DNA from 3 places in the Cohaesibacter marisflavi genome. Region 2 is predicted to be linked to each of the others. Evidence: predicted binding sites of a transcription regulator. Region 2 holds the regulator's gene; each other region holds the start of a gene.
The links. The regulator PhoB, encoded in region 2, activates phosphate uptake and scavenging genes when phosphate is short. The targets are predictions, from matches to a motif close to TGTCATNNANCTGTCAT.
Positions count from the first base shown of each region.

Region 1: a site for PhoB is predicted at 3,333-3,349, ahead of ACKPCT_RS16495 (choice-of-anchor I family protein). Genes of this name have one in related genera too.
Region 3: a site for PhoB is predicted at 5,664-5,680, ahead of ppk2 (polyphosphate kinase 2). Genes of this name have one in related genera too.

Region 1 covers NZ_OY762534.1:3,451,172-3,458,156, reverse strand. The annotation lists gene ACKPCT_RS16515 (hypothetical protein) at 8-595, shown strand; gene ACKPCT_RS16510 (DMT family transporter) at 630-1,544, opposite strand; gene ACKPCT_RS16505 (DUF930 domain-containing protein) at 1,944-2,357, shown strand; gene ACKPCT_RS16500 (class II glutamine amidotransferase) at 2,401-3,177, opposite strand; gene ACKPCT_RS16495 (choice-of-anchor I family protein) at 3,401-4,930, shown strand; gene map (type I methionyl aminopeptidase) at 5,137-5,877, shown strand; gene ACKPCT_RS16485 (GNAT family N-acetyltransferase) at 5,878-6,393, opposite strand; gene ACKPCT_RS16480 (phosphoenolpyruvate carboxykinase) at 6,624-6,985, opposite strand, start outside.
Region 2 covers NZ_OY762534.1:2,877,960-2,884,944, forward strand. The annotation lists gene pstB (phosphate ABC transporter ATP-binding protein PstB) at 1-625, shown strand, start outside; gene phoU (phosphate signaling complex protein PhoU) at 703-1,374, shown strand; gene phoB (phosphate regulon transcriptional regulator PhoB) at 1,537-2,235, shown strand; gene ACKPCT_RS14125 (L,D-transpeptidase family protein) at 2,373-3,893, opposite strand; gene ACKPCT_RS14130 (PAS domain-containing protein) at 4,540-5,064, shown strand; gene dapD (2,3,4,5-tetrahydropyridine-2,6-dicarboxylate N-succinyltransferase) at 5,359-6,213, shown strand; gene ACKPCT_RS14140 (MerR family transcriptional regulator) at 6,346-6,774, shown strand; gene ACKPCT_RS14145 (carboxymuconolactone decarboxylase family protein) at 6,719-6,985, shown strand, end outside.
Region 3 covers NZ_OY762534.1:909,643-916,627, reverse strand. The annotation lists gene argS (arginine--tRNA ligase) at 24-1,784, opposite strand; gene ACKPCT_RS05390 (deoxyguanosinetriphosphate triphosphohydrolase) at 1,983-3,197, opposite strand; gene erpA (iron-sulfur cluster insertion protein ErpA) at 3,420-3,749, shown strand; gene xth (exodeoxyribonuclease III) at 3,822-4,613, shown strand; gene ACKPCT_RS05375 (tetratricopeptide repeat protein) at 4,681-5,490, opposite strand; gene ppk2 (polyphosphate kinase 2) at 5,953-6,985, shown strand, end outside.

The DNA.
Region 1 (6,985 bases), 570 kb from region 2:
TAACAAAATGAATGACCTGATGGAATTGGCACGGAAAAACGAGCGTGAAGCCTGGAGTATCGTGCAGGAGCTTGGCATAGAGCAAGCGTGGCAAGATGTTGGGGGCAAGGCGAATCTCGTCGGGTCCCTCAAATGCGGCCTGTTGATGAAGCATCTCGATATCGACTTCCATGTCTATACAGATGGACTGGATGTCGCCAAGAGCTTTCAGGCTGTGGCGAAAATTGCGGCACACCCAAACGTTACTCGCCTGACCTATTCCAACCTGATGGATACCGACGAGCATTGTCTGGAGTGGCATCTTTGGTATCGGGTATCCGAAGAGCGGGAATGGCAGATCGATATGATCCATATTCTCAAGGGATCAGAGTTTGATGGCGTGTTTGAAGATGTCGCAGAGCGCATCTTTGCCGCTTTGACGCCGGAAACACGACAAACCATCCTTCGCTTGAAATATGAGACACCTGACGACGAGAAGATTATGGGGATCGCCTATTATATGGCTGTGCTGCGTGACGGGGTGCGGAGCTATGAAGCATTTACCAAGTGGCGCGAAGAGACCCACTTGGATGGTATTATTCTCTGGAAGCCCTGAAGGAAACCGTCATTCCGTCAGGAAGCAATGGCCCTCACCCCAGCACCAGAATCAAAACGCCACACACGATCAGCCCGCAGCCCATCAGCTCCAGTCGGTTGATCTTTTCCTTGAAGATGAAAACCGAAGAAGCGAAGGTGAAGAGCATTTCCACCTGAGCCAGCGCCTTGACGAGGGCGGCCTGTTGCAGAGTCATGGCCATGAACCAGCCAAAGCTGGCCGATGCGCCGACAAAGCCGGTGGCAAGGGATGGTTTCCACGCCCGCGCCACACATCCCCATTGCTCTCGCTCACGAAAGGTGATCCAGATGCCCATCAATATGGTCTGGATAAGGATGGCGGTTGCTAAGGTGAAGCTGGCCTGCAGGATGTAATCAGGAGCGACCATGGTTGGCTCAAGCGATAAAGAGGCCTTGCGATAGCTGGCCGCAGTGACACCGAAGAGAAAACCCGAAGCAAGGCCGATGAGTGCCGTGCGGGAAAAGGTGGAGGTAATCAGGGTGCGAATGGACAAGGTCGTGCGCGCAACCGAAATCAGCATGACCCCGAGCACAGCGACCCCGATGGCAACCAATGCGGATATCTTCAGCGTTTCGGAAAAGAACAGAAAGGCGAACAGCGCCGCCTGCGCCGGTTCGGTGCGGCTATAGGCCGTGCCTACCGTGAAATTGCGGAAGGAAAACAGATGCACCAGCAGAAACTGCGCCCCGATTTGTCCCACCGCTGCCATCATGACCCAGAAGAGGAACGGCCCGTTGAACACCGGCAAGTCTTTGCCCGATAGCCACACATAGCCAAACAGATAGAGAAGGGCGAAGGGCACTCCGAAGGCAAAACGCACGAAGGTCGCCCCGGTCGTGCTCAGCGCACCCTTGAGGTGCTTTTGCAGGACAGAGCGGATATTTTGCAGAAAGGCTGCAGAGATGGTGATCAGAATCCAGGTTGGCATGCTGAGCCTTTAGCATGAAGGGGAGGGCGGACCAACTAAAAAGCCTGCGTGAGCCAACAGGGTCTGACGAAAAGAAAAGAGGAAACCTGTTCGGTAGGCTTCCTCAGCTGTAAAAAGGAAGCGCTTATCAAGACTTGCGAGTGATGGACGCGTTATTCTCAGGTTGTAAAAATAAGGAAAAGTGCGAGTTCACAAGTCTAAAAAAACAATGAATTGTAAAGGTAAACAAAATTTTAACCACTAGCCTTGATGCTCTAGCGGTATCGACCGGAACTGACAAACTTTGACCTCATTTAAGAGGCACACCAGCAGGCGTAGCCTTGGTGTTTCGAATGGTTGGCAAAAGCCAGCTAACCCATTCAACTATCAGTCGATATAAGCCGGGGCGCTCCCGTCAAGATGATAAGAACCAAAAAGGTCAAGGGCATGATATCCCACACCGGTAAACTCTCGCTTGTCTTGCTTCTGGCAATGGCAGGTGCCTACCCGCAAGCAGCCTTAGCAATGAGCAACAAGATGCGCGCCTGGCTCAAGGATATGGTCCCCCAAGAGCGCATGCTTCAGGTTTGCAACATGGAAGCCATGGGCAAGCTCGATGCGGACCGGTTGGTTGATTACACCTTCTCTAGCCCGAAGATCGGCGACCAGACGGTCAAGGCCGGCGGCGCTGCTTATCGCCGCAATGGGCATTGGTACAAGGTGAGCTATTCATGCGACACCAGCAAAGACCAGATGCAGGTGCTCAAGCTCACTTACAAAAAGGGCGATGAAATCCCCAAGGATAAATGGACCCAGTTCAATCTCTTCAATTGATTGCGCTGCAAAAATGAATGTCAGGCTGTTAGCTGCCTGATCGTCAATGTAGCGGCATTTCCGTTTGCACCATATCGCCATTTTCCTTGAAGCAAACGGCATGATCCTGCGGCACTTCGATCCAGCACTCCGATTGCCGGTCGATCGGCTCGGACACCAGCACCACATCGCCATTCTCATAGCGACGATAATAGAGAGAAGGGGCATGATGGTCGCTCGAGCAGCGGAAACCGCACAGGCGCTTGCCATCCGACAGGCAGGAAGTGAAGCGCAAAGGCGTGCGGATGCCCTTGTCAATCATGGCTTCACGCACCCTGTGCAGCACATTGCGCATGGCTGTGACCGGGCACTTTTGTAGATTTTCCTGAACCGCAAGCAAGAACAGCAGCTCTGAATCGGTGCTACCGAACCGGTGCTCATAATAATCATCGCTCAATTGCAATTCCAGTCCGCGCCGCACCCGGTGATAGTCTCCGATTTGGCCATTATGCATGAACAGCCATTTGTCATAGGCAAAGGGGTGACAGTTGCAGCGATTGGTTGCCGTGCCGGTGGAGGCCCTTACATGGGCAAAGAAGAGGGAAGACTGGATCTGGGACGCCAGACTTTTGAGGTTGGTGTCATTCCAGGCGGGCAGGATCTCCCTGTAAAGGCCCGGATTGTCTCTAGCCCCATACCAGCCGATGCCGAAGCCATCCCCGTTGGTGACGGTTTTACCCTTCTCCGCATGCAGGCTCTGATGAATCAGAGAGTGGTCGGCTGTTGTTACATAATGTTCAAGGAAAACAGGCTGTCCCTTGTAAGCGACCCAGCGGCACATTTCAGTCTCCAAAGATGAATTTGATCGACTCCTTTTTATATCCGGATGACGCCGAGTAAAAGCGACCTTTTCCCTAATTCTTGTTTGGCGAACAATAAGATGAACGCGGTGAGCAAAGAGAGGCCTCCGGCACCCAAAAATGCGTTTGGGAAGGCAGTCACGCGCCTGTCATCTGCCTTCGCTAAAGCAGCAGAAGATTTTATGCGCTATCCAAGAGGGTCTCATGTTTAAATCCATTTCCAAGGCTTTGCTTCTGGCGAGCTGTCTTGCCGCACCATTCGGGTCTCAGGCCTATGCACTCACACTTGAGCCGATTGCTAAGCACTCCGCCAATGTGTTTGATGAAGGGGCTGCCGAGATCGTCTCTTATGATAAGGCTGGCAAGAAACTCTTTGTCGTCGACGGCCATGACAAGGCCATCGATATTTTCGATATTTCAAACCCGTCCACCATCAAGGAAGCGGGCACGCTGAATGTCACAGATTTTGGCAAAGGTGCCAACTCCGTGGACGTGCATGGCGACTATGTGGCCATCGCCGTTGAGAACAAGGACAAGCAGGCCAATGGCAAGCTGGTTCTTTACAAGACCGACGGCACGCTGGTGGGGGATGTGGAACTTGGCGCGCTGCCCGATTGCGTGGTCTTTGCGCCCAATGGCAAATTCGTGATGGTCGCCAACGAGGGCGAGCCGTCCGACGATTTCAAGACCGATCCTGTGGGCACGGTATCCATCGTCTCCATTCCCTCCCTTGAGGTCAAAACTGTCGGCTTTGGCGATCTCAAGGCGGAAGATTTTGGCGATGACTTCCACACCGCAGCGCCAGAAGGCATCTCCTTCGAGCAGCAGATTGAACCGGAATATATTGCCATCACCCCGGATAGCAAAACGGCTTTTGTCTCCCTTCAGGAAAGCAACGCTATCGCCGTTATCGATACGGAAACAGCCAAGCTGAAAACCACCTTCGCGCTGGGCTTTCAGGATTACTCCAAGGTCAAGGCCGACCTTTCCGACAAGGATGGCAAGATCAACCGTCAGAACTGGCCGGTGCTTTCCTTCCGCATGCCGGATACCGTGAAGGCCTTCGCCAAGGATGGCGTCAATTATGTGGTCATGGCCAATGAAGGTGACAGCCGCGACTATGATGGCTATTCCGAAGAAGAACGTCTGGGTAAGGTCAAGCTCGACCCGATCGCTTTCCCGAATGCTAAAGAGCTGCAGAAGAAGGAAAATCTCGGCCGCTTGAAGATCACCACCGCACAGGGGGATACCGATGGCGACGGCGATTTCGACGTGATCTATGGCTATGGTGGCCGTTCTTTCTCCATCTTCAATGAAACCGGCGAAATGGTGTTCGATTCCGCTGATGAAATTGAAGCCAAGCTGGCCGAGCTGGTGCCTAGCGCCTTTAACAGTCAGGGCGCGAATGAAAGCTTTGACAATCGCTCCGACGACAAAGGCGCAGAGCCCGAAGCACTCGAACTGGCCGAGATTGGCAGCAAACTCTATGCCTTTATCGGATTGGAACGCATGAGCGGTATTGTGGTCTATGACATCACGGACCCGGCCAAGGCGACCTTTGTGACGTATGCAAGCAACACCAAGCTTGATGGCGAGTCTGAAAAATTGACCGCTGGCGACATTGCACCGGAAGGGATCAAGTTCATCGCTGGCAAGGATAGCCCGAACGGCGAGCCGATGATTGCGGTTGCCAATGAGGTTTCCGGCACGGTGACCCTATGGGCCGTCAAATAGCCACGCGGTTCGCTTTCTGAACAAGAAAAGCTCGCCTTTCATGCAGAGGCGGGCTTTTTTGTTGGCGGGTTGACGCATTGGTTTCTGGTCCGAACCGGTGGTTTGCCTATGGGCCTTTGGGGCTAAACAGAAGGCTTGCAGTCACTAAAGCAAATGCGCTACTGATGGCGGCAGTTCCAATCCGCACTTCAGATAGGCATCCATCCATGATCGTAAAAACCGAAGAACAGCTTCAGGGCCTCAAGGCCTGTGGCAAAGCCGTGGCGCGTGCCATTCGTGAAATGGGTGCTGCGTTGGAACCGGGCATGACCTCACAGGAGCTGGATGATCTTGGACGGCGCATTCTGGAAGAAGAGGGTGCAGAATCAGCCCCTGAATCGGTCTATGACTTTCCCGGAGCTACTTGTATTTCCATCGAACCCGTGATTGCCCATGGGTGGGCCGACAGCCAGACGGTGAAGCCGGGCGATATGGTCAATATCGACGTATCAGCCAGCAAGGATGGCTTTTTCACGGATTCCGGAGCGACCTTTATTGTGCCGCCCGTGACGCCGGAAAAGCGGATATTGGTGGAGGCCGCAAAACGGGCCCGAGACAATGCGATTGCTCAGGCCCGTGCAGGGCAACCAATGCAGGTCATCCCGAAAGCCTTCGACAAGGAAGCCAAGGCCGGTGGTTACACCATCATCCAGAATCTGCTCGGATGTCATGGGGTTGGTACAACCTTGCACGACAGGCCGGAAATTCTCGCTGTGCCGGACCGCCGGGATCGTCGCAAACTGCAGGAAGGCATGGTGATCGCCGTTGAGCCATTTCTCTCGACCGGTGCGACCTATGCCAGCGACGGGGCACGAGAGTGGGAGCTGTTCACTCCCGGATGTCTCACCGCCCAGTTCGAGCATACGATTGTGATCGGGAAAAAAGGTCCGATCATCGTAACACTCTGATTACGCTGACATTTCTTTAAATGCCTGTTCGAAGGCATCGGCGTGGGTCAATGTGCCCTTCGGGGCTGGGCCCTGAAAAGTCATGTACTGAATCAGGGAAGCATCCAGTCCGCCGTAGCGCAATTGGCCATTACACTTGAAACCGAGCCGGTCATAATAGGCCGGGTTTCCGATAAGGATGCAGCCATTGGCACCGAGAGCCCGCAGGCGCCTCATGCCTTCACCAACCAACGCTTTGCCAATGCCCTGGCTTTGCTTGTCCGGCGTGACCGATATCGGGCCGAGACAATACCATTTGTCCCATTTGCCATCGATCTTGATTTTTGAAAATGCCACATGGCCGGCAATCGAGCCGTCGTCATCCATCACCAGTGACAGCACAAGATCGCCATCGCGGCGCAATTGATCGATGATCGGGCCCTCGTTGCCAGAACTGTAAGGCATGGGCGCAAAGGCTTTTTGTGTCAAAATATGAATGGCATCCGCGTCAGCGGACGTTTCCTCGCGAATATACATGGTAAATCCTCCCCCGCAGGCACGCGACGAATATGTGCGCCCTCATGATGGGGTCTTTAGAAGGGTGTGGCGGGACAATACTACCATATGGGGTCCGGGAAAATACGACACAGGGCGTATGCAATTCTGACCCCTGAGATGTCAATGATGCAATTATGCTGGGCGTTTGAAACGCAAAAGGCCCGCCAAGAGGCGGGCCTTTCTTAATTATTCAATACTGATCTATCAGCTTAGGCTTTTGGGCCAGCAGCTTTCACAGCGTCGTCGACGTGTGGCAGATAGTATTCGAAGTTTTTGACGAACATGCCTGCCAGTTTAGCTGCCATTGCGTCGAATGCAGCTTTGTCTGCCCAGGTGTCACGTGGCGTCAGCAGGGTGGTGTCAACGCCAGGTACTGCTACAGGAACTTCAACACCGAAGACTTCGTCGGTGCGGAATTCTGCAGATGCCAGAGAACCGTTGAGAGCTGCGGTCAGCAGAGCGCGGGTTGCTTTAATTGGCATACGGGAACCGACGCCATAAACACCACCGGTCCAACCGGTGTTAACCAGCCAGCATTTAACCTGATGTTTTTCCATCATTTCACGCAGCA
Region 2 (6,985 bases):
GTTCCTGAGATGCCTTAACCGGATGAATGATACCATCGATATCTGCCGCGTCGGCGGCAAGATCATGCTCGATAGCACCGACATCTATAATGCCGACGTGGACGTCGTGGAGCTGCGCGCCCGTGTTGGCATGGTGTTCCAGAAGGCAAACCCGTTCCCGAAAAGCATTTTCGAGAATGTGGCCTATGGCCCACGCATCCATGGCCTCTGCCGCACCAAGGCAGAAATGGATGAAGTGGTTGTCACCTCCTTGCAGAAGGCCGGTCTGTTCGAAGAGATCAAGGATCGTCTTGATGAACCGGGCACAGGTCTTTCCGGTGGGCAGCAGCAGCGCCTTTGCATCGCCCGCGCCATCGCTGTCAGCCCGGAAGTCATTTTGATGGACGAGCCCTGCTCGGCTCTTGATCCGATTGCCACGGCGAAGGTTGAGGAACTGATCGATGAGCTGCGCGAGAATTACACGATCGTCATCGTGACACACTCCATGCAGCAGGCAGCACGAGTGTCCCAGCGCACCGCCTTCTTCCATATGGGCAATCTGGTAGAGGAAGGTCCGACTGACCACATCTTCACCAACCCAAAAGACAAACGCACCCAAGACTACATCACCGGCCGCTTCGGCTAAGCAATTTGTTCGCCTTCTCTATCAGGCAAAAAGCTTTATCTTGTTGAGAAATGAGCGAATTTAAGGAGAGATTCGAGATGACCGAACATACAGTCAGCTCATATGATGACGACCTGCGCAACCTGACCGGTCGCATTGCGGAGATGGGTGGCCAGGCAGAAAGCATGGTCGAGGATGCCATCAACGCTCTGGTCCGTCAGGACGTGAAGGCGGCACAGGCAACCGCCGCCAAAGACCGCGCCATCAACAAGATGGAACAGCAGATCGAAGAAGCCGCCGTTCTGATCATCGCGCGTCGCCAACCGATGGCACAGGATCTGCGTCAGATCATCGCCGCTCTGCGCATTGCGACAGATCTGGAACGCGTTGCAGATCTGGGCAAGAATATCGCCCGCTCCATCAGCTCCATGGATGGCAAGACGCCTCCCAAACAGCTGCTGCATGGCATCGAGCATATGGCCGAGATCGTTTTGGAGCAGATGCGCATGGTGCTGGATGCCTACACCACATCGGATTCCAACGCCGCCATCGCCGTCGTGAAACGAGATGACGAAGTGGACGCGATTTACAAGTCCCTGTTCCGGGAATTCCTGACCTACATGATGGAAGATCCACGCAATATTACCTTCTGCGCCAATCTCCTGTTTGCCGCCAAGCACCTGGAACGCGTGGGCGACCACGCCACCAACATTGCCGAAAGCGTCTACTATGTAGACACCGGCAAGGTTCTGGAAGACGGCACCTTTTAATGCAACGGATCGGGCTCAGGCCCGATCCATCCTTTGCCATGAAGGCACGCACACTGGAACAGATCGGCCCCGATTGACGCCGGCCTGTTCTCTTCAAATGTCAGATCCGAGCGACATCCGATCCTGTCGATCGTCCGGATCGCAGAATGCGGAAAAGTGGTTATGAGCCCCAAAGTCATGATCGTTGAAGATGAAGAAGCCCTCAGCCTTCTTCTTCGTTACAATCTGGAAGCCGAAGGCTATCAGGTTGAAGTGATCGCCCGTGGAGATGAGGCAGAAAGCCGGTTGCAGGAAGCCCTGCCCGACCTTCTTCTGCTGGACTGGATGCTGCCGGGCCTATCCGGAATTGAACTATGCAGACGCCTGCGCGCCAAGCCCAAAACAGTCAAACTGCCTGTCATCATGCTGACGGCGCGCGGTGAGGAATCCGAGCGTATTCGGGGTCTTTCAACCGGCGCTGATGACTATGTCGTCAAACCGTTTTCTGTTCCCGAATTGATGGCGCGTGTACGGGCTATTCTGCGCCGGGCAAGCCCTGATCTAGTCGCAACCATTCTCAAGGCCGGGGATCTGGAGCTCAATCGCGAAACCCATCGTGTCAAGCGCGCCAACCGCGAGGTAACACTGGGACCGACAGAATATCGCTTGCTGGAATTCCTGATGCAGAATCCGGGGCGGGTCTATTCCCGCGAACAATTGCTGGATGGCGTCTGGGGGCATGATGTCTATGTCGATGAACGGACAGTAGACGTGCATGTGGGTCGGTTGCGTAAAACCATCAACCGCGGCCGGGCGAAAGATCCCATCCGCACAGTGCGCGGCTCTGGCTACAGCTTCGACGACCAGTTTTCAGTCGAATAGAACAGCGTCAGAAAGCCCTGCGACCTCTTGTGTTCAATAAGAAGGCCCTGTTTCGAACAGAAACAGGGCCTATTGTTTTTCTTCAGTTTGCAATGAGTTTTATCATCAGCGGGCAAGGCTGAAAGCGGGCTCCCATATCAGCGGGTTTTAACCTCGGTCAAACTCGCACCGCGATTGATGAGCATGGAGAACAGTCCCTTCTTCTTGGGAGCTTCCTGCACGGGTTCGGTTTTGTTTCTGGCGACCTGCTTGGGCTTAGCGGGCTTTTTTCGCTCCACCGTCTTCTGGATCTGTCTGGAGGAAGGAAGATCCGGCTTGGTCAGAACAATGAAGTCTGTGCCTACAGGGGTTGTCTCACGGCTGAAGCCCCTGTCAGAAATCGTAATTGAAGAGCCGCTGTTCACCAGAAGATCAATTTGGGCGCGCACTTCATCGGGAATTTCGATCCGGTCAAGAATAGCGCTGGAGGCTACCAGAGCCTCGTTGTCCATATCCTGCGTAACACCAAGGCGGGTCTGCATGCTATCGTCATAGCGATCTGTCAGATTGACGGACAGCCAATCCAGCTTGCCACTTTGCGTGTGCGAGTGGGTCGCGGTCAACAGATGCGCCCCGAGAGGCGCCTCGGGATTCTTGATCATGATCGGCGCATCAAACAGAGGCTTGAAACGGGACCGCACATAGATGTGGCCTGTCGGCACTTCCCCCTTGCCTGCGGCATGATAAAGCGCGGTCAGCAGGGTCTTGTCGATCACGGCCTTGAGCGGCTGGACTTGGTCTTCGATGCTGCCCTGTCTGGATTTAATGAAGGCGCGCACTGCCCCATAGGTGGCCTTGCCAGCCAATCCATCCGGCACACCGGCATCAAAGCCCAGCTCATTGAGCATGATCTGCACTTCGCGCACCAGATTGCCGCGCGGCTGGCGGGTGATGAACACCCGAATGGGGGAGTTATCGCGTTTCACCTGATCAAGCAGATTGAGACGCATGGAAATTTTCGCGGCAAGCGGATCTTCTGAAGGGCGGTCATCCAGAAGCGCGATTTTGCCGTGTCCCTTGACCGGCTGTGACGGGCCAAGGCTCAATTCCGTCAGCTTGTTGGCCAGTTGAACATCTTCGGGCTGGAACAGCCGTGCGTTATGGATCAACTCGGGCTCGGCCTCCCGATTGGCGATGACAACATGCGCGCCGCGTTCGGTCATGGAGAAGAGTTTGCCTGCGAAGCCGCGCGGCAACCGGACACAGCCATGGGATGCGGGATAATTTGGCACCGAGCCGGACTCATGCAAAGCGATGCCGGACCAGGTCAGGCGCTGCATATAGGGCATGGGGGCGCTATCATAAATATTGGAAAAATGCTGTCTTCTCTTTTCAAGAATGGAGAAGATGCCGGTTGGCGTCGAGTGCCCCGCCTTGCCTGTCGATACGCGAGAGGTGGCGATGACCTCTTGTCCACGATAGACCCGCAAGCGCTGATCTTTGCGCGAGACAATGATCTGCAGGGGTGCCTCCTGATCGGCTTCCAAAGCAGTCTGAACGGCCTGAGAAGAACCGTCCGTCACAGCCATCGGATCAAGCGGCTTTTCTGTCGCCAGTGCGGCTCCGCCTGCGGACAAAATAAACCCTGCGGTATACAGCAATCGTCCTTTGTAATTCATTTCGTCCCCCAAAGATCCAACCCGGTCCGTAGGCTCATTCTGAGCCTGTCTTTTCCCGTCAAATCCCTTGTAAAAACACTTAAGGTATTCGAGGGTAGACTCGTTACGATTGGCATAATTGCGCTATTTCTATCATTGTTAACCCAGTTTATGCCACAGTGAGCCTTAAAATCACCCTAATATATAAAGATACGCACTAACCCAGATCGCGCAAGCAACCATGGCTTTTAGCGAAAAGCCTATACCAATCGCCTTTCTGCATAAAATTTCTTATTACTTGCTCACAAATTGATCAGATCACTATATCTTGTAATTAATTTTCGATAACCCCTTGTTTCACGAAATATTATTATCAATTTAACAGATTATTCTTTTTTTTCTAAAATAAAAACCAGATGTCGGATTAAAATTGCAACAGTTAAGCATGCTGCCGTTTGGTCAATACCGGTCCGTGAAAATTTTTATTTCCTTTTCTGAAAATAATCTATATTTTTGAGAGCTTCTAAAAACAAGATCCAAATCGAGACCCCCGATGCGCCTGTCGAATGCAATCGGGTCGGTGTCTTTCCAGTAACGACAGGCGCACATTCCGGCAGACTGCGCCCCTCCCAGCGGGGTCTGCCAAATCACAACCAAGGAGACCGAAATGACAATAACAATTTCTCCTACCGGTATAGAAAAGCAGTTCGGCGAAAGTGAAATTCTCGTCAGCAGAACCGACAAGGACGGTTACATAACCTATTGCAATGCGTTCTTTCGGGATATCACAGGCTATACCAACAAGAGCCTGGTTGGTCAGCCACACAATTGTGTTCGCCATCCTGAAATGCCTCGCTCCATCTTCAAGATCCTCTGGGATGGTCTTGCAGAGAGGCGAGACATGTTTGCCTATATGCAAAATCTGACGACCACCGGAGACCATTATTGGACCTTTGCCCGTGTCACTCCGTCTCGGAATGACAAAGGCGAAGTGGTTGGCTATGAAGCATCGCGCCGTGCACCCAATCGTACAGCAGTGCGTGAAGTCATCGCCCCTCTTTATAAGACACTCTGCGACATCGAAAACAGGTTTGATGATGAAGAGCAGGCCGTCGAGGCCGGTTGCGCTCATCTGAATGGCTTGTTGCAGGAGAAGTCGACTTCCTACCGGCGGTTTGTTCTGTCTCTATAAGGCGAACGCCCGACCGGATCAGACATAAAGAAGGGTCGGCTCGCATCGTGCCGACCCTTTGTCGTTTCTCTCCCCGGGCAAAGGGTCTGTCTTGGTCACTTGCCGTCCATTCCCCAGCCAAGCCGTTTGATCAAAATCAAGGTCTTTGCCACTTCTCGCATTGACTTCGCAAACGCATTGCTTATGGTTTGCGCGACAGCGGGATCGTCCAGCCTTGTGCCTTTTGGCAGCCGGAGGCAGGATTGATCTTGCAAGCTTCATCACCATCAACATGACAAGCTGAAAGCAAGTGACATGACCCAAGTTGATCTGAGCGCGCTCCAAAGCACGATCGAAGCAGGCTTCGAGGCTCGCGAATCCATCAATAGCAACACGACCGGCGACATCAGGGATGCAGTCGAAAAGGCGCTGACCCTACTCGACAATGGCCATGCGCGTGTTGCGGAAAAGGCAGAAGACGGCAACTGGGTTGTCAATCAGTGGTTGAAGAAAGCCGTGCTCCTGTCCTTCCGGCTCAATGCCATGGAAGTGATCAAGGGTGGCCCGGGCGAAGCAACATGGTGGGACAAGGTTCCTTCCAAGTTTGAAGGCTGGGGCGGCATCGACTTTGAAAATGCTGGCTTCCGCGCCGTACCGAATTGCACCGTGCGTCGCTCCGCGTTCATCGGCAAAGGCGTTGTGCTGATGCCATCTTTCGTTAATCTGGGCGCCTATGTTGATGAAGGCACCATGGTCGACACATGGGCAACAGTCGGCTCCTGCGCACAGATCGGCAAGAATGTGCATCTTTCCGGCGGCGCCGGCATCGGCGGCGTTCTGGAGCCACTGCAGGCTGGCCCTGTGGTGATCGAAGACAATTGCTTCATCGGTGCCCGCGCCGAAGTGGCCGAAGGCGTCATCGTGCGTGAAGGTTCTGTGTTGTCCATGGGCGTTTATCTTGGCGCATCCACCAAGATTGTTGACCGCGCCACCGGCGAAATCTTCATGGGTGAAGTACCGCCTTACTCTGTTGTTGTCTCGGGCACCATGCCGGGCAAACCGCTGCCAGATGGCACGCCGGGCCCGAACCTTTACTGCGCCGTGATCGTGAAGCGCGTGGACGAGCGCACCCGCTCGAAAACCTCGATCAACGAGCTGCTGCGCGACTAACTGTCCGTAAGCAACAACAAATATACGAAGTCCTGCCATTGCACTGATGGCGGGACTTTTTTTATTTTACCGCTTGACCTAGAGTGCACTCGAACATCTAGCCTCCCGAATTATCGAAACAGGAGCTGACCCTTGAAGATCGGAAATCTGGCACATCTGACTGGCCTGTCCGTCCATACCATCCGCTATTACGAGAAGATCGGCCTGTTGCCCGACGCCTCTCGCGATGCGGGCGGACGTCGACAATATGGTATGGAGATCGCCAATTGGCTGACCTTTCTCAAGCATCTCAAGGCCACCGGCATGGGCATATCCAACATGGTTCGCTATGCCCAACTAAGGGCCGAAGGTCCGCAAACTGCTGCGGCGCGACGCCAGATGCTGGAGGACCAGCGCAGGACCGTGCAGCAACAGATAGACGCTCTGCAAGCAACGCTTCCCGTTCTCGATAACAAAATCGAAATCTACAAGGACATGGAAAAAGCCCATGTCATGGAGGCAGATCATGCAAGAGACACAAGCACAATCCCCCGCATCCAACAGCCAGACAAGCGCTCTTGAACGAGCCCGCGCCTATTGCGACGCGTATCACCCCGGCCTTGAAGACAATCTAAATGCTTGGTTCGGCGACATGCTGCCAGACTTTGGCGAGAGCCTGATCGAGTGGGCCTATGGTCGACATTATTCCCGCCCGGGCCTTGATAGCAAAAGCCGACAGCTGGCGACCGTCGCCGCGTTGACGGTATTGGGCGGGCAGACTGCGCCACAGCTC
Region 3 (6,985 bases), 2.0 Mb from region 2:
CTTGAGAAATGACTGGTAACCAACTATCGCATTTCTTCAGGTGCATTTACACCAAGCAGACCGAGGCCAGAACTGATTACCGTGGCCACTGCCTGAACAAGAGCCAAGCGCGCTAGAGTCATTTTCTCATCTTTAACGTTAATAAAGCGTAATTGCGGCATTTCCTTGCCTTTGTTCCACACAGCGTGGAAATATCCAGCAAGATCATAAAGGTAAAACGCAACCCTGTGGGGCTCTTGTGTTTCGGCCGCACCCTCTACTATTCGCGGATATTCTGACAGCTTTCTGATTAACGCCAGTTCCAGTTCATCATTTATAGCACTCAGATCGGCATTTGCTAGATCTTCGAGCCCGACAGACAGATGCGGCACTTCATTTGCAGCCTGGCGGAAAATGGAAGCGGTCCGGGCATGCGCATATTGCACATAGAAGACCGGATTATCTTTGCTCTGTTCGGTGACCTTTGCAAAATCGAAGTCAATCGTGACCTCGGACTTGCGATACATCATCATGAAGCGTACGGCATCAACGCCCACTTCTTCCACCACATCACGCAGCGTGATGAAGTTACCTGCGCGCTTGGACATCTTGAGCTGTTCGCCATTGCGCATCAGATTGACCAGCTGACAAATCTTGACTTCCAGACCACCCTCACCCTGTGTGATGGCTGCAACAGCAGATTTCAGCCGTTTGACATAGCCACCATGGTCAGCACCGAGAATATCGACCTGCTTGGAATAGCCCCGTTTGAACTTGTCAAAGTGATAGGCAATGTCATTGGCGAAATATGTGTTGCTACCGTCAGACTTCTTCAAAGGACGGTCAATATCGTCGCCAAACTCAGTTGACCGGAACAGGGTCTGTTCGCGATCTTCCCAATCATCGGGAAGCTGCCCCTTGGGTGGTGGCAAAGTGCCCACATAGACATGTCCCTTGTCAGACAGCCATTCGATGGCTTCCTTTACCCGATCCTTCTCGCCATAGATAAGGCTGCGTTCGGAGAAGAAGACATCATGATTGACATTGAGGGCGGCAAGGTCACCCCGGATCATCTCCATCATCGCATCAACAGCATAGGCCCGCACCAGAGGCAACCATTCCTCTTCGCTTGCCTTTTTCAGCTTGTCGCCATGTTCCTTGGCCAGCGCCTCGCCAACAGGCACGAGATAATCGCCCGGATAAAGACCATCTGGAATGGTGCCGATATCATCGCCCAGCGCCTCGCAATACCGAAGGAAGGCAGACCGTGCCAAAACATCCACCTGCGCCCCCGCATCGTTGATGTAATATTCGCGGCAAACGTCATAGCCTGCAAAATCCAACAGATTGGCAATGCAATCCCCCAGCACGGCGCCACGCGTGTGGCCCACATGCATGGGGCCGGTCGGGTTGGCGGACACATATTCGACATTGATCTTCGAGCCAGCCCCGAGATCGCAACGACCGAACGCCTCACCGGCCTTGACGATCGTCTTCACCAGACCCCGCCAGAAATCATCGGACAGCGCCATATTGATAAAGCCCGGACCGGCGACATCCACCTTGGCCACATCCCTGTCCTCAGCGAGCGCTTCAACGATTTTATCGGCAACATCGCGCGGCTTCATGCCAACCTGTTTGGACAGGACCATCGCAGCATTGGTGGCCAGATCACCATGGGCCGCATCGCGTGGAGGCTCGACAATCACACGGGACAGGTCAAGCTCTGAGCCATCGCGTGCCGTCAATCCGATCTCGCTGATTGCAGCCTTGACCCGGTCGGTAAAAATAGTAAAGACGTTCATCTTCAATCCTGTATGATCGTCGGCCAGTGGCGGGGCGGTTCTTGTTGAAACTCGCCTCAAGTAGCGCGCATCTGGCACTGATTGCTAGCAGTGTAGAGGGTCAGGACACCCGGACGCCATCGCTTTCGTCTATTCTCAAGCGACAAAGCATCACATGGAGCCCCAACCCGCAAAAATCCATATGTTCGGGGATAGGATCTAACCCAAATCCGGGGTGACGTCAAACAGACGTTGATGTTCCTGAATGGCAAAACGGTCTGTCATACCAGCCACATAGTCAGCAACGCGACGAGCAACGAGTTTCCGTGGCGCTCCATCAAGGTCAAACTGCCAGTTTAGCGGCATCATATCAGGTGCATTAAAGTGATAGACAAAGAGATCTTCAAGCACCTTCTCCGCACCACGCATGATGCGCATGACATGGTCTTCCCGATAAACATTATGAAAAAGAAACTGTCTGATTCCCGTCACGGCAGCGGTCATTTCGCTGGAAAAGTGAACAATCGTCTCCGACGCATTGCGCACATCCTCAACCGATTGCGGAGCCAGCCTCTTGAGATTGTCCATCGACGTATTGATGACATCCTCAACCATCCGCGTGATCAGCCTGCGAACAATTTCATGGGCCGTGCGTTCTTCAGACAGCCCCGGATAGGTTGCCTCCACCTCTTTGAGCAAGTCGCAGACCAGAGGCACATCCCGCAATTGATCCAGAGAGATCAGCATCGCACGCAAGCCATCGTCAATATCATGGGAATTATAGGCGATATCGTCCGCAATGGCAGCCGCCTGCGCTTCGATGCTGGCATAGGACCAGAGCATCAGGTCCTGTTGCTCGGCATAAACGCGAATGGCATAGGGAAGTCCGCCTTCATAATGCCCGATCCCCTTCCCGTCCCGGTCGGTCAGCGGTCCATTATGCTTGACGAGCCCCTCGAGGGTTTCCCAGCTCAGATTGAGGCCATCATGTTCTGCATAGCATTGCTCTAGCGCAGTCACGGCCCGCAAGGACTGGGCATTGTGATCAAACCCGCCATAAGGCTGCATCACCTTGTTGAGCGCCCGCTCCCCCGCATGGCCAAACGGCGTGTGTCCCAGATCATGCGAAAGTGCCAGCGCTTCAGCCAGATCTTCATCAACAGACAAAGCCCGCGCAATGGAACGGGCGATTTGTGAAACCTCCAGCGTGTGGGTCAGGCGCGTTCGGAACATGTCCCCTTCGTGATAGAGAAAGACCTGCGTCTTTGCCTGCAAGCGCCGGAAGGCCGAGGAATGAATGATACGATCCCTATCTCGCTGGAAGGGGGTGCGCGTGGGACTGGCAGCTTCTTCAAACAAACGCCCCTTGCTTTCATGAGGCAAAACAGCATAGCGGGCGCGCGGCTGCGCACCAAATCCGATCGCTGACACCATTATTCTTCCATTCCAAGTTCAAGAATTTTAACACGCACCGCCAAAATGGTTGACTTGCGCTCTTTCGATCTTAACTATCATGAGAAAGAGTAGGCTTTGTGAAGCCCCATTTATAGGTGTAATTCTCCATTTTTCAGGCAAAACCGGCCTGTATCAAGCACTTCTGGCCAAAATAGGGGCCTTAGTAGAAGCGCGGATGGGAAATGAGACAGGAATATCCAAATGTCAAACCCGATCACAGTGACAGATAGTGCCATCAAACGAATCGCCACCATCCTTTCCAAGGAAAAGGATGGTTCCATGCTGCGCATCTCCGTGAGTGGTGGTGGCTGCTCCGGTTTCCAGTATAATTATGACATTGTGACGAGCAGCGAGGACGATGATCTGGTCATCAACAAGGATGGCGCAACGATCCTTTTCGATCCGCTCTCTTTGCAATATATGGAAGGGGCTGAAGTTGATTTCGTCAGCGACCTGATGGGCCAGTCCTTCCAGATCCACAACCCGATCGCCAGCGCATCTTGCGGCTGCGGTACGAGCTTCTCGATCTGACCGGCTGCCCACACGCCGCGGGCATGACAACTCACACTTGACCATAAATGCCCATCAGCAAAGAGGCCACCCATGCGCATCGCCACTTGGAACATCAACGGCATCAAGGCTCGTCATCCCAACCTGCTAAGGTGGCTGGAAGAAGAAAAGCCGGACATTGCCTGCCTGCAGGAAATCAAGTCCGTCGATGAAGCCTTTCCGCGCGCGGACATTGAAGCACTGGGCTATAACGTGGAAACCCACGGCCAGAAGAGCTTTAATGGTGTGGCCCTTCTATCCCGTCTGCCCTTTGAAGAGGTCAATCGCGGCCTGCCCGGCGACGATGAAGACGAGCAGGCCCGTTTTATCGAGGGTATCTTCTCAACCGACAAGGGGCCACTGCGCGTCGTGAGCCTCTATCTGCCGAACGGTAATCCGGTGGAGACAGAAAAATATCCCTACAAGCTGAACTGGATGCGCAGGCTCATCGCTTGGTCAAAAGACCGTCTCACACTTGAGGAAGCCTTTGTTCTTTCCGGCGACTATAATGTCATCCCGACGGCAGATGATGTGCATGATCATGATGCCTGGTGGGGCGATGCCCTATATCGCACAGAGACGCTTGAACTGTTCAGGGAGTTAAAGGCCCTCGGCCTTACCGAAGCCTTCCGCGCCTGTAATGGCACGCCACACCAATATTCCTTCTGGGATTATCAAGCCGGCGCCTGGCCGCGCAATCACGGCATTCGCATCGACCATCATCTGCTCTCGCCAGAGGCGGCAGACATGCTGAAGGCGTGCGAAATCCAGAAAGACACCCGTGATTGGGAAAAACCGTCTGACCATGTGCCGGTCATGATGACGCTCAGCTGTTCACAGTCATAGGCGTTGCCTAAAACAGAGATGAAAGCCAAAGCGGCGGACAATCAGTTTGCCGCCGCTATCCAACCATTCATTCGTTATCCAACCATTCATTGGCAAGAGATACGGCCTTTTTGCGCGTGGAATCATCGGCCAAAGCAAAAGCGGCTTCCTGACGGTCCAGCACTTCGGGATTGGTTGCATCCAGCATCCGAGCAATTGTCAGCCACTTGAGCCCGTTGACCGGTTGCTGCGGCAGAATGCTGCCTTCAAGAAGCAACTCACCCAATTCCAGCTGGGCACCAATATGCCCCTTGCGGGCGGCCTTGCTCAGCCAGCGTGCAGCCATTTTGGGCTCTATCTTGCCATCGGATTTGTCCAGATAAGACATTGCCAGATGATATTGTGCATCCGGATCGCGGAAATAAGACGCAGCATATTGCAGAAAATCACGCGCTTTTCCTGGATTGGGATCCAGTTTACCCTTGATTCCTGAGCGCACGAATGCACTCAGCTTCACAATGGCGTTTGAGACATAGCGCGCTTCAACAGACCCCGGCTGCGCATCCCCATAGCGTCGCACAATACCATTGAACAGATCGAAGGCTTGGCTGGGATCCTTGACGACCCCGTCCCCTTCTTCATACATCCGCCCCAGCTTCCACTGAGACGCCATATGCCCATTGTGCGCAGCATAGGTCAAAGCCTGCACAGCGGTGGACTTGTTGCCAAATTTGTAGGCTTGCGCGCCGAAGCGAAACGCTTCATCGGGGCTGGCTTGCCCTTCTTCGATCGTGCGAGGATCGAAGGCATGGGCAGGCAAACTCCCCACGGCTCCAAATAAGCCGATCAGGGTCAAAGTCTGCAATAGATTTACCGCAAAACTTGTTTGACGCTTCATGACATACCACTTGTCTGCTCAGCACAAAGACCCTTACGTCTCAACGCCTCACAGCCCCAGTCTCCTGTTTACCCGGCAGCATCGCTCCCAATCGCCGGGCGCCGTTTGAATATCGCTCTTCCCCGAGTGACTTGTTTTAATGAGATTTCTTGAAACCTATCAAGACCTCAAAAATGTCACTTCTGTGACGGGTTTTCATTAACTTTTATCTCTGCCCCGTTCAACTGTCTCGAAGCTGACTCCATAATGTGGCTGAACACGGGCATAAGGCGTTAAGCGTTATGGTTAACGAAACCTTTTTCATTCTGGCGTGTCTTTTCTGCAACGCCCTTGGCCCCCGATTCCTGCGCAATCCAGTAGCATTAGTAATTTTAACCATATTCCAATTTTCTGTAACGGGGGCTCATTTGAGGTTAATCTAATTGGCATAGTTTGAAATAAAGCCAACCAGGGGAGGAAAAAATGCCTAAACCAGCCATAAAAGCCAAGGATGCCTCTCTCGACGAGACAGACGGCAAAACTGAAGATCTGGCAAAACTGGAAGAGGTGCTGGTACAAAGCCAGCCGGACGAACGCTTAGCCACAGCAGCATCAATAGCGCCATCATCCCCTGACACCCCGCAAGAAGAACAAAAGCCGCGCCCTTCCCTTTATGAAATGCGCCACGATCCAAGTGAAATTCGCCGTGTCTTCGAGCATGGGGTCTATCCCTACAAGACGAAGATGAAACGCCAGACCTACGAAAAACAGAAGAGCCTCTTGCAGGTAGAGCTCCTCAAGGCACAAAAATGGGTCGAAGAATCCGGCGAAAAAATTGTTCTTCTTTTTGAAGGACGAGATGCCGCAGGCAAGGGCGGCACCATTAAGCGGTTTATGGAACATCTCAATCCACGCACAGTAAGCGTTGTGGCGCTGAACAAACCAACAGATAGAGAACGGACCCAATGGTACTATCAGCGCTATGTGGAGCATCTGCCCGCTGCTGGCGAAATGGTGCTGTTTGACCGCTCTTGGTATAACCGCGCAGGCGTTGAGCGTGTCATGGGGTTCTGCTCACCGAGCGAATATCTCGAATTCATGCGCCAGACGCCGGAATTCGAACGCATGATCCGCCGCTCGGGTATCCGTTTGTTCAAATACTGGTTCTCGGTAACGCAGGAAGAACAGCGCCGCAGATTTGCATCAAGGGAGACCGACCCGCTCAAACAGTGGAAGCTCTCCCCGGTCGACAAGGCGTCTCTGGACAAATGGGATCAGTATACTGAAGCCAAGGAAGCCATGTTTTTCTACACCGATACGGCAGACGCTCCCTGGACGATCATCAAGTCCAATGACAAGAAGCGCGCGCGTCTCAACTGTATGCAGCATTTTCTGGCGTCCCTGCCCTACCCCAACAAGGATCGTCACATCGTCCACGGCCCTGATCCGCTGATTGTTGGAAGCTCGGGGCAAGTGATCGGCAATGACGAACATATTCTGGGCAAGAGCCTCAGCC